2 regions of the Paenibacillus sp. FSL E2-0151 genome follow, and region 1 is predicted to be linked to the other one. Evidence: riboswitches for the same ligand, from Rfam matches in the RefSeq annotation. Region 1 holds a riboswitch; the other holds the start of a gene.
The links. A riboswitch is a leader RNA that binds a small molecule or an ion and turns the genes downstream of it on or off. The one in region 1 is predicted to bind S-adenosylmethionine.
Positions count from the first base shown of each region.

Region 2: another riboswitch for S-adenosylmethionine. It lies ahead of metA (homoserine O-succinyltransferase); the one in region 1 lies ahead of MHI55_RS25835 (methionine ABC transporter ATP-binding protein).

Region 1 covers NZ_CP150308.1:5,806,773-5,812,286, forward strand. Annotated here, with positions in the region: gene MHI55_RS25820 (DUF2167 domain-containing protein) at 1-258, shown strand, start outside; gene MHI55_RS25825 (MetQ/NlpA family ABC transporter substrate-binding protein) at 377-1,216, opposite strand; gene MHI55_RS25830 (methionine ABC transporter permease) at 1,292-1,951, opposite strand; gene MHI55_RS25835 (methionine ABC transporter ATP-binding protein) at 1,952-2,986, opposite strand; SAM riboswitch class I at 3,113-3,254, opposite strand; gene MHI55_RS25840 (Cthe_2314 family HEPN domain-containing protein) at 3,384-4,100, opposite strand; gene MHI55_RS25845 (heme A synthase) at 4,264-5,202, opposite strand.
Region 2 covers NZ_CP150308.1:2,076,399-2,081,912, forward strand. Annotated here, with positions in the region: gene MHI55_RS09715 (HRDC domain-containing protein) at 1-855, shown strand, start outside; gene corA (magnesium/cobalt transporter CorA) at 926-1,861, opposite strand; SAM riboswitch class I at 2,313-2,436, shown strand; gene metA (homoserine O-succinyltransferase) at 2,673-3,590, shown strand; gene MHI55_RS09730 (PLP-dependent transferase) at 3,615-4,802, shown strand; gene MHI55_RS09735 (aminotransferase class I/II-fold pyridoxal phosphate-dependent enzyme) at 4,799-5,514, shown strand, end outside.

The sequences.
Region 1 (5,514 bases):
TACACAGCTTCCCAGAAATTCAGTGCTCTTCTTTTGCTCAAAAAAGGATGGGCTTTGATCCTCGTTGTCGTCCTTGGGTTAATTGGTTGGATCAGATACAAGATCAAAAGCTCACACGGAGAAGAAGAAACACTCTCTCCCTCCGAGAGAACGTACCTGCAAGAAGCAGATGAGCAGCAGTATGCTGATCAGAATGAATTATCCTACTACCGCCAATCTGGGCATCCATCCAACGCGGAGAAACCGGAAAAACTCTGACTTGTGTTGATCCCCACGTCAGCACAGATTAGGAAACATAAAATAAGCCGTATATCTCTTCAGAAGAGATATACGGCTTATTCTTAATAGCTTCACATCATATCATACATATCGTGAATTATTCAGTTGCAGGTTCAACTGCACCTTTATAACGTTCTTTGATGAATGTTTTCACTTCTTCGGAGTGCAAAGCAGCAGCCAGTTTTTGGATTGCATCTGCATCCTTGTTGTCCTCACGGGAAACGAGGATGTTTGCGTATGGGTTACCTTGCAGATCTTCGATCAGCAAAGCATCATTCGCCGGATTCAGGTTCGCTTCGAGCGCATAGTTAGCGTTGATGAATACCAGATCCGCTTCATCCAATTGACGAGGCATCATGGCTGCATCCAGCTCAATGATATCCAGGTTCTTCGGATTGGCTGTGATGTCTTGAATCGTAGATGAGATATTTGTGTTGTCTTTCAGCGTAATAATACCTTCCTTCGCGAGCAACAACAGTGCACGTCCACCATTGGATGGGTCATTTGGAATTGCTACTTTTGCGCCGTCTGCCAATTCATCCAAAGACTTAATCTTTTTGGAGTATCCACCAAAAGGTTCAACATGAACAGGTGTTACAGAAACGAGGTTGAATCCACGTTCTTTATTCTCTGTGTCCAGATAAGGCTGGTGCTGGAAAAAGTTCGCATCCAATTTTTTATCAGCAAGCTGCTGATTGGGTTGTACATAGTCGTTGAATGTAACGACTTGCAGACGGATACCTTGTGCTTCCAGTTCAGGCTTGATGCTTTCCAGAATCTCTGCATGTGGTGTAGGTGAAGCTCCAACTTTCAATTCAACTGTACGAGGTGCACCTGCTGAATTGTCTGCGCCGCTATCGGCGTCCTTGTTGTTTCCGCAAGCTGCGAGAACCGCAATCAACATAAGACTAAGTAGAGCAAAAGACCATTTTTTCATGTGTAAAACCCCTTCTCTAATCATTTTTGTCATGTGGCATCTGCATTATTGCATAACCATCATGTTATCTATGTGTTATTTCCTGGTGAAAAATGTAACCAAGCGATCTCCAGCCATCTGGAGAATTTGCACAAGAATGATCATCGATACTACGGATATAATCATGATTTCATTTTGATAACGATAATACCCATAGTTGATTGCCAGCGTTCCTAGACCTCCACCACCAACCATGCCCGCCATCGCCGTGTAAGAGACAAGCGTAACGATGGTAATGGTAATACCAGCAACCAAACCAGGTAACGCTTCAGGCAGTAATACCCGTCTTACAATTTGTCCGGTCGATGCACCCATTGACTGTGCCGCTTCAATGACACCCCGATCAACTTCTCGCAACGTCGTCTCCACCAATCGAGCAAAGTAAGGAGCTGCTGAAATAACTAAAGGTGGTATAACACCTAACACACCTGTAGCAGTACCGACGAGTGAACGAGTGAACGGTATAAGAGCAACAATCAATATGATAAATGGGACTGAGCGCAAAATATTCACAATCAAGGACAATATAATGTACACCGTCCGTGACTTGATCGAAGCAGATCGGGCTGTCATGAACAGCAGCACTCCGAGCGGTAAACCAAAAATTACGGTGAACAAGCCTGATACACCCAAAATTTGCAGTGTCTCAATGGAGGCTTTACCAACCTCTTCCCAGCGAACTGTTGAAAAATCCATCTAACGAAGCACCTCCACATCAAGTCCCTCTGCGGTCAATTCTGATATCGTCCGATCAATCGCATTTGAATCACCCTCGAACCGAACGGTCAGCTGCCCATAAGGAACTTGTTTGATCGTAGAGATTGTACCTTGCAGGATGGCAAAATCCACTCCTGTCTTACGTACCGTTCTAGACAAAATCGCTTCATACGTTTTGTTACCCAGAAAGGATATCTTCACAAGTTTGGAAGCAGCACCTGCCTGCAATTCAACGCCTGCATTTGCCAGAGCGGTCTCTTCCAGAGCAAGTCCAGCTTCATGGTCACGCATCATGAAGTCCCGCGTAATCGCATGCTGCGGCTTCAGGAACACGTCTGTTACAGGTCCTTGTTCCACAATGCCGCCCTGATGAATGACAGCCACCTTGTCACAGATGTTCTGAATGACATGCATCTCATGTGTGATCAGCACAATCGTAAGGTTGTACTTTTCATTAATGTCGAGCAATAACTTCAGGATTGAATTTGTCGTCTGCGGATCAAGTGCCGAAGTAGCCTCATCACAGAGAAGAACATTTGGGTCACTTGCAAGTGCTCTCGCAATCCCTACACGTTGTTTCTGGCCACCCGATAATTGAGCCGGATATTTGCTGCTGTGGTGCTCCAGACCAACCAGTGCAAGCATTTCCTTCACTTTGCGATCAATGGCTTCCTTGGGTGTATTCACAAGCTTTAGTGGAAAAGCTACATTGTCATATACCGTTGCCGAAGATAACAGATTAAAGTGTTGAAAAATCATCCCGATCTTGCGTCTCTGTTGCTGCAATTCAGTTTTGCTTAGTTCAGTAAGGTTGATTCCGTCGACCCATACCTCACCCTCCGTAGGCCGTTCCAGCAAATTAATGCAGCGAATCAATGTGCTTTTTCCAGCTCCGGAATGGCCAATCACACCGTAGATTTCACCCTTTTGGATGCTCAAATTCAGCTCGGATAACGCTGTTGTAGATTTTGCCCCTTTGCCGTACGTTTTCGTTAAACCTTTTAATTCAATCAATCGCACTTGCCCCTTTCCAACCACCTACATGTATCTTTACCCGATCTAAAGGAAAACTCCCCTTAAAGTACAAAAAAAGAGCCCTTTGCAGATACAAAGAGGGCTCTTCACGTGAAAGAATATACCTTCTCATCTGCCAAAATCGTGTCTTGCACCATTTTGTAGGAATTAGCACCTAACATCTATAACGAATGATACATGTATCATGTCATTACAAATCGGTTGCCGGGCTTCATCGGGCCTGTCCCTCCGCCGCTCTCGATAAGAAATATGTTGTTGTAGGATTTTATAAGTTCATGTAGTTTATGCTTTATAATGTGAACGTAACTTTTGAAATATCAATTATATCCGTGTAACATTCGATTGAAACTCAGTATATTCCAAGTATTCCGATTTGTCAAAGGGAATTATTCCTTTTCCATATTTTATTGATATAACTATAAGAGGCTGTTAACGTTTCACAGACCATATCGACGCCCTGACGCATTTCCTGCACATGCTGATTCAGATCCTCCAATTTCACTTTACCTTGCAAGGTCTGGTGTAACTGCCACAGGTCATCGTGCATTTCTGAGTTCATGTAGTGAATTTCCATATTACGTCGCTTGCGCAGCTTGCTCATCGGCTCACGATAAGAGTCCTTGATCTGTATTAATTGCAACGCAAGATCATGATGTTCCCTCGCATAGTCGAACTGCCTTAACACAGTAAAATAAGAAAAATGCGCTTTGGTATTGGAAGTATTCAGCTGGAATATTTCATTTAATACTGTGCCGACTTTATCCAGAATGGCAAAGCAGCGGATAAAGCCATCTTTGTAGAAATACACATAACGTGCATACTCGGCTTTTTCAGTCGCCGTCATATCATCCGTTGAGCCTGCAACGACCTTTCTGCGAAAATGAGCAGCAGCGAAACAACTTTGCTCCAGTTCATCCAGTGAGGAGATGAGTCCCTGAGTCCACACATACAGTTTCCGATAGTCATGCGTGGGATCATGGTCCACATGCATTTGTCGTTGAAATAGCTCAAGCGTATGCGCCATTGCGTCCATCGCTGCCTTCAATTTACCTTCGTTTATACGTGGCTTTTCCCCCAACAACGTTCGCAGCATATCTAACCTCCTCTTTTCCAAATCAACAAGAATTCATCACCGTAAACGTAACATCATTCATTCCGTGTAATTGCTGCTTGCCATAGGTTGCCCTGATCCCTCTGACATCAAACAAAGTCCACCTGTCCAATGATGTACATCACTGGATGGTGGACTTTCATATTTAAAAACGATTAGCCGGGCGATGCAGCTTGTACACCAGGAAACTCATATACGTTAAGACTCCGAACAATATGGCGATATCCAGCATATGAGCAAGAGCTACGAACATGTATACTTCCGGACGGTTCATTGTCACCATCATGAAAATACCAATGACTACTTGCATCAGAATAAGAACAACGGATACCACACCCAGAGTACGCATTTCCTTGTTGTCCGGATGATTACGGTAAGCGAAGTGACCCAGGATTGCGATAACAATCACGAGCGACGCAGCTGCTGCACGGTGAGCAAAAGCAACCGCTACCCCACCCGAAAGCTCAGGAATAATCTGACCGTTACAAAGCGGAAATCCAGAACATCCGCCGGCAGAATCCGTGTGACTCACAAATGCACCTGTGTATACCACGAGATATGTGTAAATGGTGGAGAACCAGACCAGATTTCTGAATTTTTTACTAACCCGAGGGTATTTATTCAGGCGCTCTAATCCGCCATCTTTGGCCTCCTGCCTTATGCCCAGCGCCATCATTAGAGAACTGGCAAAAGCAATCAATGCAAAGCCAAAATGCAGTGCCATGACTGCTGAAGATTGGGAGAAGACAACGGCAAAAGCCCCCATGATTCCCTGGACGATAACAAATACCAGAGTTAAGAAAGAAAACAATTGCAGGTCACGGCGTGACTTGCCAAACCGCAGAAAAGCAACAAACGAGGCAATGGACAACAGTCCAGCCAGTGCACTTACAGCGCGATGGGAATATTCAATGAGTGAAGCCACAGTATGTGCGGGAACGAGTTTTCCGTTACATAAAGGCCATTCTGTTCCGCAGCCAAGGCCTGATTCCGTTTTGGTTACGATGCCTCCACCAAAAGTGGCCAGAAACATGACAAGACAGGTTAATACGGTTAACCATTTAAACAAAGTTAAGTGTTTCAATTTTTTCTCACCCGCTGTTGGTTTAAGATGGCGAAGAATATTCTCCGCTTGTTTCGGTACTTTGACACTTATTTCACAACTAAATTCATTATACCGGATAAAATGTTCATTGACGTCGCGCTTTGTGACAAAATGTTAACGTCTGGTGAAATAATGACCCGCAGGTCATTGGAGTTATGTAATTGAGGGATATGCCAGTTCAATTGTGTCTTAAACAGAATCCTGAACACACAAACGCCATTTCCCTATTTCAAGAGAAATGGCGTTTCATCTAGTATACCCTTTTACAACATGAACCTGTCATACTTTTAT
Region 2 (5,514 bases), 3.3 Mb from region 1:
GAAGGGACTTCTTGGGAGGAGCTGCTTCATATTTACCGTCATCAGCTTGCCATACAGATGAGTGAGGGGTACCGACCGCAGTTGCAGGGGTTATTTCATGAGAATGATGATCTGAAGTCACGCAGTTATGGTGGACAGCGGCTCCATTGTTACAGTGAGTTATACGGCAATGAACAATTATATACGGATCTGTGCACATGGCGCAGGAAGAGAGCTGTGTCTGACCGGAAGGCACCGTATTTTATTGCAACGAATCGTCTGCTGCGTTTGATCAGTGCCTTTGTTCCGCAATCGCTGGATGAACTGATGCAACTTCCGGGCGTAGGAGAGAGCAAAGCAACTGAGTATGGTGCGGAATGGATGGAGATTACAACCGGACTGGAGCGTTCAACGACATTCCCGCTGGACTGGGTATACACGGCGCTGAAGGAAGAAGAGTATGAGAGTTGGTTATACAAGCAGAGAGAGCAGAAGTACAAGCAGGAACTTGATAAGTTCACCACGCGTAAGCAGGTGCTTGAAGGCATGAAGGAAGGGCATACGTTAGAGGAGATTGTTAATCGATCTGGATTATCCCGACGCGAGTTGGTTGAGCTGTTAGAGGCACTGGATCACGAAGGTTATGACACCGATTGTCTTCTTGATGTGGAGCTGGCAGTGATGCCAGAGAACGAACAAGAGGCCGTATGGAGTGCGTATGAGGAGCTGGGAGATACGTTCCTGAAGCCAGTATTACATAAGGTGTATGGAGGAGAGAAACCCGATGGAGGAAGTCTGGAGCAGGTCTATGAAAGACTGCGCATGATTCGAATCCGCTTCCGTCGGCACGCAGAGACAGAGAAGAATGTTGGTTAATAATCAGAAATGAAAAAAGACGAGGCGTTTCTCCCGGAGGAGCGCTTCGTCTTTGTTATTTCATACGAGTTCATACCCAGTCTTTCTTGCGGAAAATGAAGAACATGCTCAGGCCCAGGGTAACCATTAGGCCAATCACAACAAAATAGCTGTATTTCCAGTTAAGCTCTGGCATGTTCGTAAAGTTCATGCCGTATATACCGGTAATGACCGTCAGCGGCATGAAGACCGTGGTAATGGCGGTAAATACACGCATGATCTCATTCGCCCGGTTCGCAATACTGGATTGGTAGGCTTCTCGCAAGTTGCCCATCAGGTCGCGATAAGTCTCAAAGGTTTCAGATATTTTTACAGCATTCTCATAGATGTCACTGAAATACTTTTGCAGTTGATCATCGATGAGACGCAGATCTTTTTTATTCAAGGTGTTAATGACCTCTTTCTGAGGTCCGAGCACTTTTTTCAGCCACAAAATCTCACTGCGCAGCCCGATAATTTCACTCAAATGTGACTTTTTGGTATGCATCAGAATGTCTTCCTCAAGCTTCTCGATTCGTGCTTCAATTCGGTCACCTACGGTGAAATAATTATCAACAATCAAGTCAACCAGTAAATACAGCAGACGATCCGGTGTACTGATTTCCTGTTCCCACAGGATCGGTTTCAGTGTGCGCAATTCGCTGATCTTGTGCTTGGTAACACTAATAATGAAATGTCTGCCAAGGAATAAGTTGACCGCACGTAGAAATATCTCTTCATCATCGAAACGGATGCTATTAATCACAATAAAATAATGGTTCTCATAAATTTCAATCTTCGGACGTTGTTCTTCGTCACTAAGACAGTCTTCTACAGCCAGATCATGCATCAAGAACAGCGGCTGAAGTACCGCCAAATCGTCTACGTCTGCATCAATCCAGTAAAATCCTTCCGCTGGTGGAGTCAGCGCCTGCTGAATGTCGTCCACCGGAATAAATACACCGTTGTTTACCAACCGGATTTTCATCGTTAATCTACTCCTTCTGCACCCGCCAACTTGGCGGATATTATCATTATGGGCGCAAAAAGAACAAATCAGCCGGTCGGCAGCGGAGCCTGGAGATCAGGGCTGCGTTCACTATATAATCAAACGGAAGTCACGTCCCGCTGCCGGCATGCTGATGTCAGTTCTCTATGCAGTTTGTCGGAATTCGGCTGCCAGTCAGGCCTCGGGTCGCCATCCATTTAATATGTCACCTCTCACATAAGGGTTTATAACACCTTGTTTAGTATACCGCTGGTACAAGGTGCTTTCAAGCGCAAAAATGTGTCTATTTCGCGCCCTGAGGCAGTGTATGACAATGGATGATGAACGGTTCCGATCTGGGAAGCAGACATCGAACTGCAACTTGACGTGAGGGCATTAATGTAATAAAGTAGACGGTGAACCATATTCAATTACAATCTAATACAGCGAAATCTTATCAAGAGTAGGTGGAGGGACTGGCCCGATGAAACCCGGCAACCGGCGGTATACCGCACGGTGCTAATTCTTGCAGCGACTAAGTGTCAAGTGGCACTGTTGTAACTGAGAGATGAGAGAGGCGCATATCTATTTTACATATGACCTTTCTCGAAATCCGAGTAAGGTCTTTGTCATATGCCCCGACTTCTCAGCAGTGATTTTCGCTAAGGAACTTGAGGTTGTTTGTAATGTTGGATGAAAGAGCAATTCAATGTTTTTACAAGCTCAAGGCAGTCTATAACTGTATTGATGTGAAGACATCAAGCCAGGGGTGGCTGCATCTATCTATGCACAAGGAGGAGTTAGACTTACTATGCCAATCAAAATACCCGATACGCTACCAGCAAAAGAAGTACTTGAAGGAGAGAATATCTTCGTCATGGATGAAACTTCTGCATATCAGCAGGATATTCGTCCACTCCGTATCGCTATATTAAACCTGATGCCCACAAAGGAAACGACCGAAACACAATTGCTTCGTCTGGTGGGAAACACACCTATTCAGGTGGATGTCGTTCTCGTACATCCCAAATCCCATACGTCGAAGAATACGTCTCAGGAGTATTTGGATCTGTTCTATAAAACCTTTGATGAGATTGAGCACCGTCGTTTCGATGGAATGATTATTACGGGCGCCCCTGTGGAACAGATGGATTTCGAAGACGTGAACTATTGGAATGAAATCCAGGAGATCTTCGAATGGACTAAAACCAATGTGACTTCAACCCTCCACATATGTTGGGCTTCCCAGGCAGGTTTATACCATCATTTTGACGTACCCAAGGTTGCACTTGATGAAAAGTGTTTTGGCGTTTTCCCACATACCATCAACAAACCACATGTTCCGTTGTTGCGTGGATTCGATGAAGTATTCAACGTTCCACATTCCCGTCATACGGAAGTGAGACGCGAAGATATTGAAAAGAATGAGAATTTAGAGATTTTGGCTGAATCCGAGGAAGCGGGGATCTTCCTGGTTGCTACCAGAGACGGCAAACAGATTTTTGCCACAGGACATGCCGAGTATGACCCGTTCTCATTAAAGTGGGAGTATGACCGGGATACAGCTAAAGGGTTGGATATCGCATTGCCTAGACATTATTATCCGAATGACGATCCTTCCCGTGTGCCACCAGCTACTTGGCGCGCTCATGCCAACTTATTATTCTCTAACTGGCTCAATTACTATGTGTATCAAGAAACACCTTACGATATTGGCCCGCAAATCTAATCGAGATTACAGGAGGATGCAGCAATGGAAGACAACAACAAGTTGAAAATCGAAAGCCGCTTAGCACAAATTGGGTCCATCAATGAACCGGTTACAGGCGCCATTAACTTTCCGATCTATCAATCCACTGCGTTTCGCCACCCGAAGCTTGGACAAAGCACGGGGTTTGATTATATTCGTACGACCAACCCAACTCGCAAAGTGTTGGAAGAGGCGGCCGCAGCGCTGGAGTCCGGTGATGCAGGATTTGCCTGTAGTTCAGGTATGGCCGCGCTACAAACCATCTTTGCCATGTTCGGTCAAGGGGATCATCTGATTGTATCGCTGGATCTATACGGCGGAACCTATCGTCTGCTTGAACGCATCTTGTCCCGTTTCGGTGTAACCGCAAGTTATGTGGATACAAATGACATTGCAGCACTGGAAAATGTTCGTCAGCCGAATACCAAAGCTGTATTTATTGAGACACCAACCAATCCGTTGATGATGATCACCGATGTGGAAGCTGTCGCTTCCTGGGCGAAAAGTTACAACCTGTTGACCATTGTTGACAACACGTTGCTGACTCCATTTTTCCAACGTCCGATTGAACTGGGTGCCGATATCATCATTCATAGCGCTACCAAATATCTGGGCGGACACAATGATGTGTTGGCCGGATTAATTATAACCAAGGGTGAGGCATTATCTGCAGAGATGGCGTTCCTGCATAATTCCATTGGAGCGGTATTATCTCCAAGTGACTCCTACCAGTTGATGAAAGGTATGAAAACCTTGGCTCTTCGCATGGAGCGTCATGAGTACAATGCACTTACCATTGCCAAATACTTGCTTGAGCACCCAGCGGTGGTTGAAGTGTATCATCCAGGCCTATCCGATCATCCGGGGTATGAGGTACAGAATAAACAATCCACGGGTAACACCGGTATCTTCTCTTTCAAAGTGAAGGATGCACGTTATGTTGAACCATTACTTCGTCATATCAAACTCATTGCTTTTGCCGAAAGTCTCGGTGGAGTGGAATCTCTCATGACTTATCCGGCGGTACAAACTCATGCGGATATACCTCTTGAAATTCGTGAAGCCGTAGGTGTGGATGACCGTCTGCTCCGGTTCTCCGTAGGCATTGAACATGCAGATGATCTGATTGCAGATCTCGGCAATGCTCTGACAGCTGCACAACAGGAAGTGGAAGGAGGCGTGCACTCATGAGTGAGTCCAACAACAAGCCCAATTCCGAGTTGAAATTTGATACCAAATTGCTCCATTTTGGCGATGAGATTGACAAAACGACTGGAGCCTCCAGTGTACCGATCTACCAAGCATCAACATTCCATCATTTTGATATCTTCAATCCGCCTCAACATGATTACAGTCGTTCGGGTAATCCGACACGTCAGGCTCTGGAAGATTACATCACATTGCTGGAGGGCGGCGCACGAGGCTTTGCCTATTCTTCGGGGATGGCTGCGATCTCAAGCGTGTTCATGATGTTCTCTGCAGGGGATCACATGATTGTAACGGAAGACGTATATGGAGGTACGTATCGTTTGCTTACTTCCATATTAAGCCGTATGCAGATCGAGACAACCTTTGTAGACATGACCAATATAGATGAAGTAAAAGCGGCACTCAAGCCAAACACCAAGGCAGTTTATATGGAAACACCGTCCAACCCTACACTGCGAATTACGGATATCGCTGCCGTAACTGACTGGTCGAAGGAACATGACCTCATCACGATTCTGGATAACACCTTTATGACACCGTACTATCAGCGTCCAATTGAGCTTGGTGTGGACATCGTCGTACATAGTGCTACGAAGTTTCTCGGAGGTCACAGTGATGTACTGGCAGGGTTAGCGGTTGCTCGCACGGAATCACTTGGCGTACAACTGAAACAGTTGCAAAATGGACTTGGAAC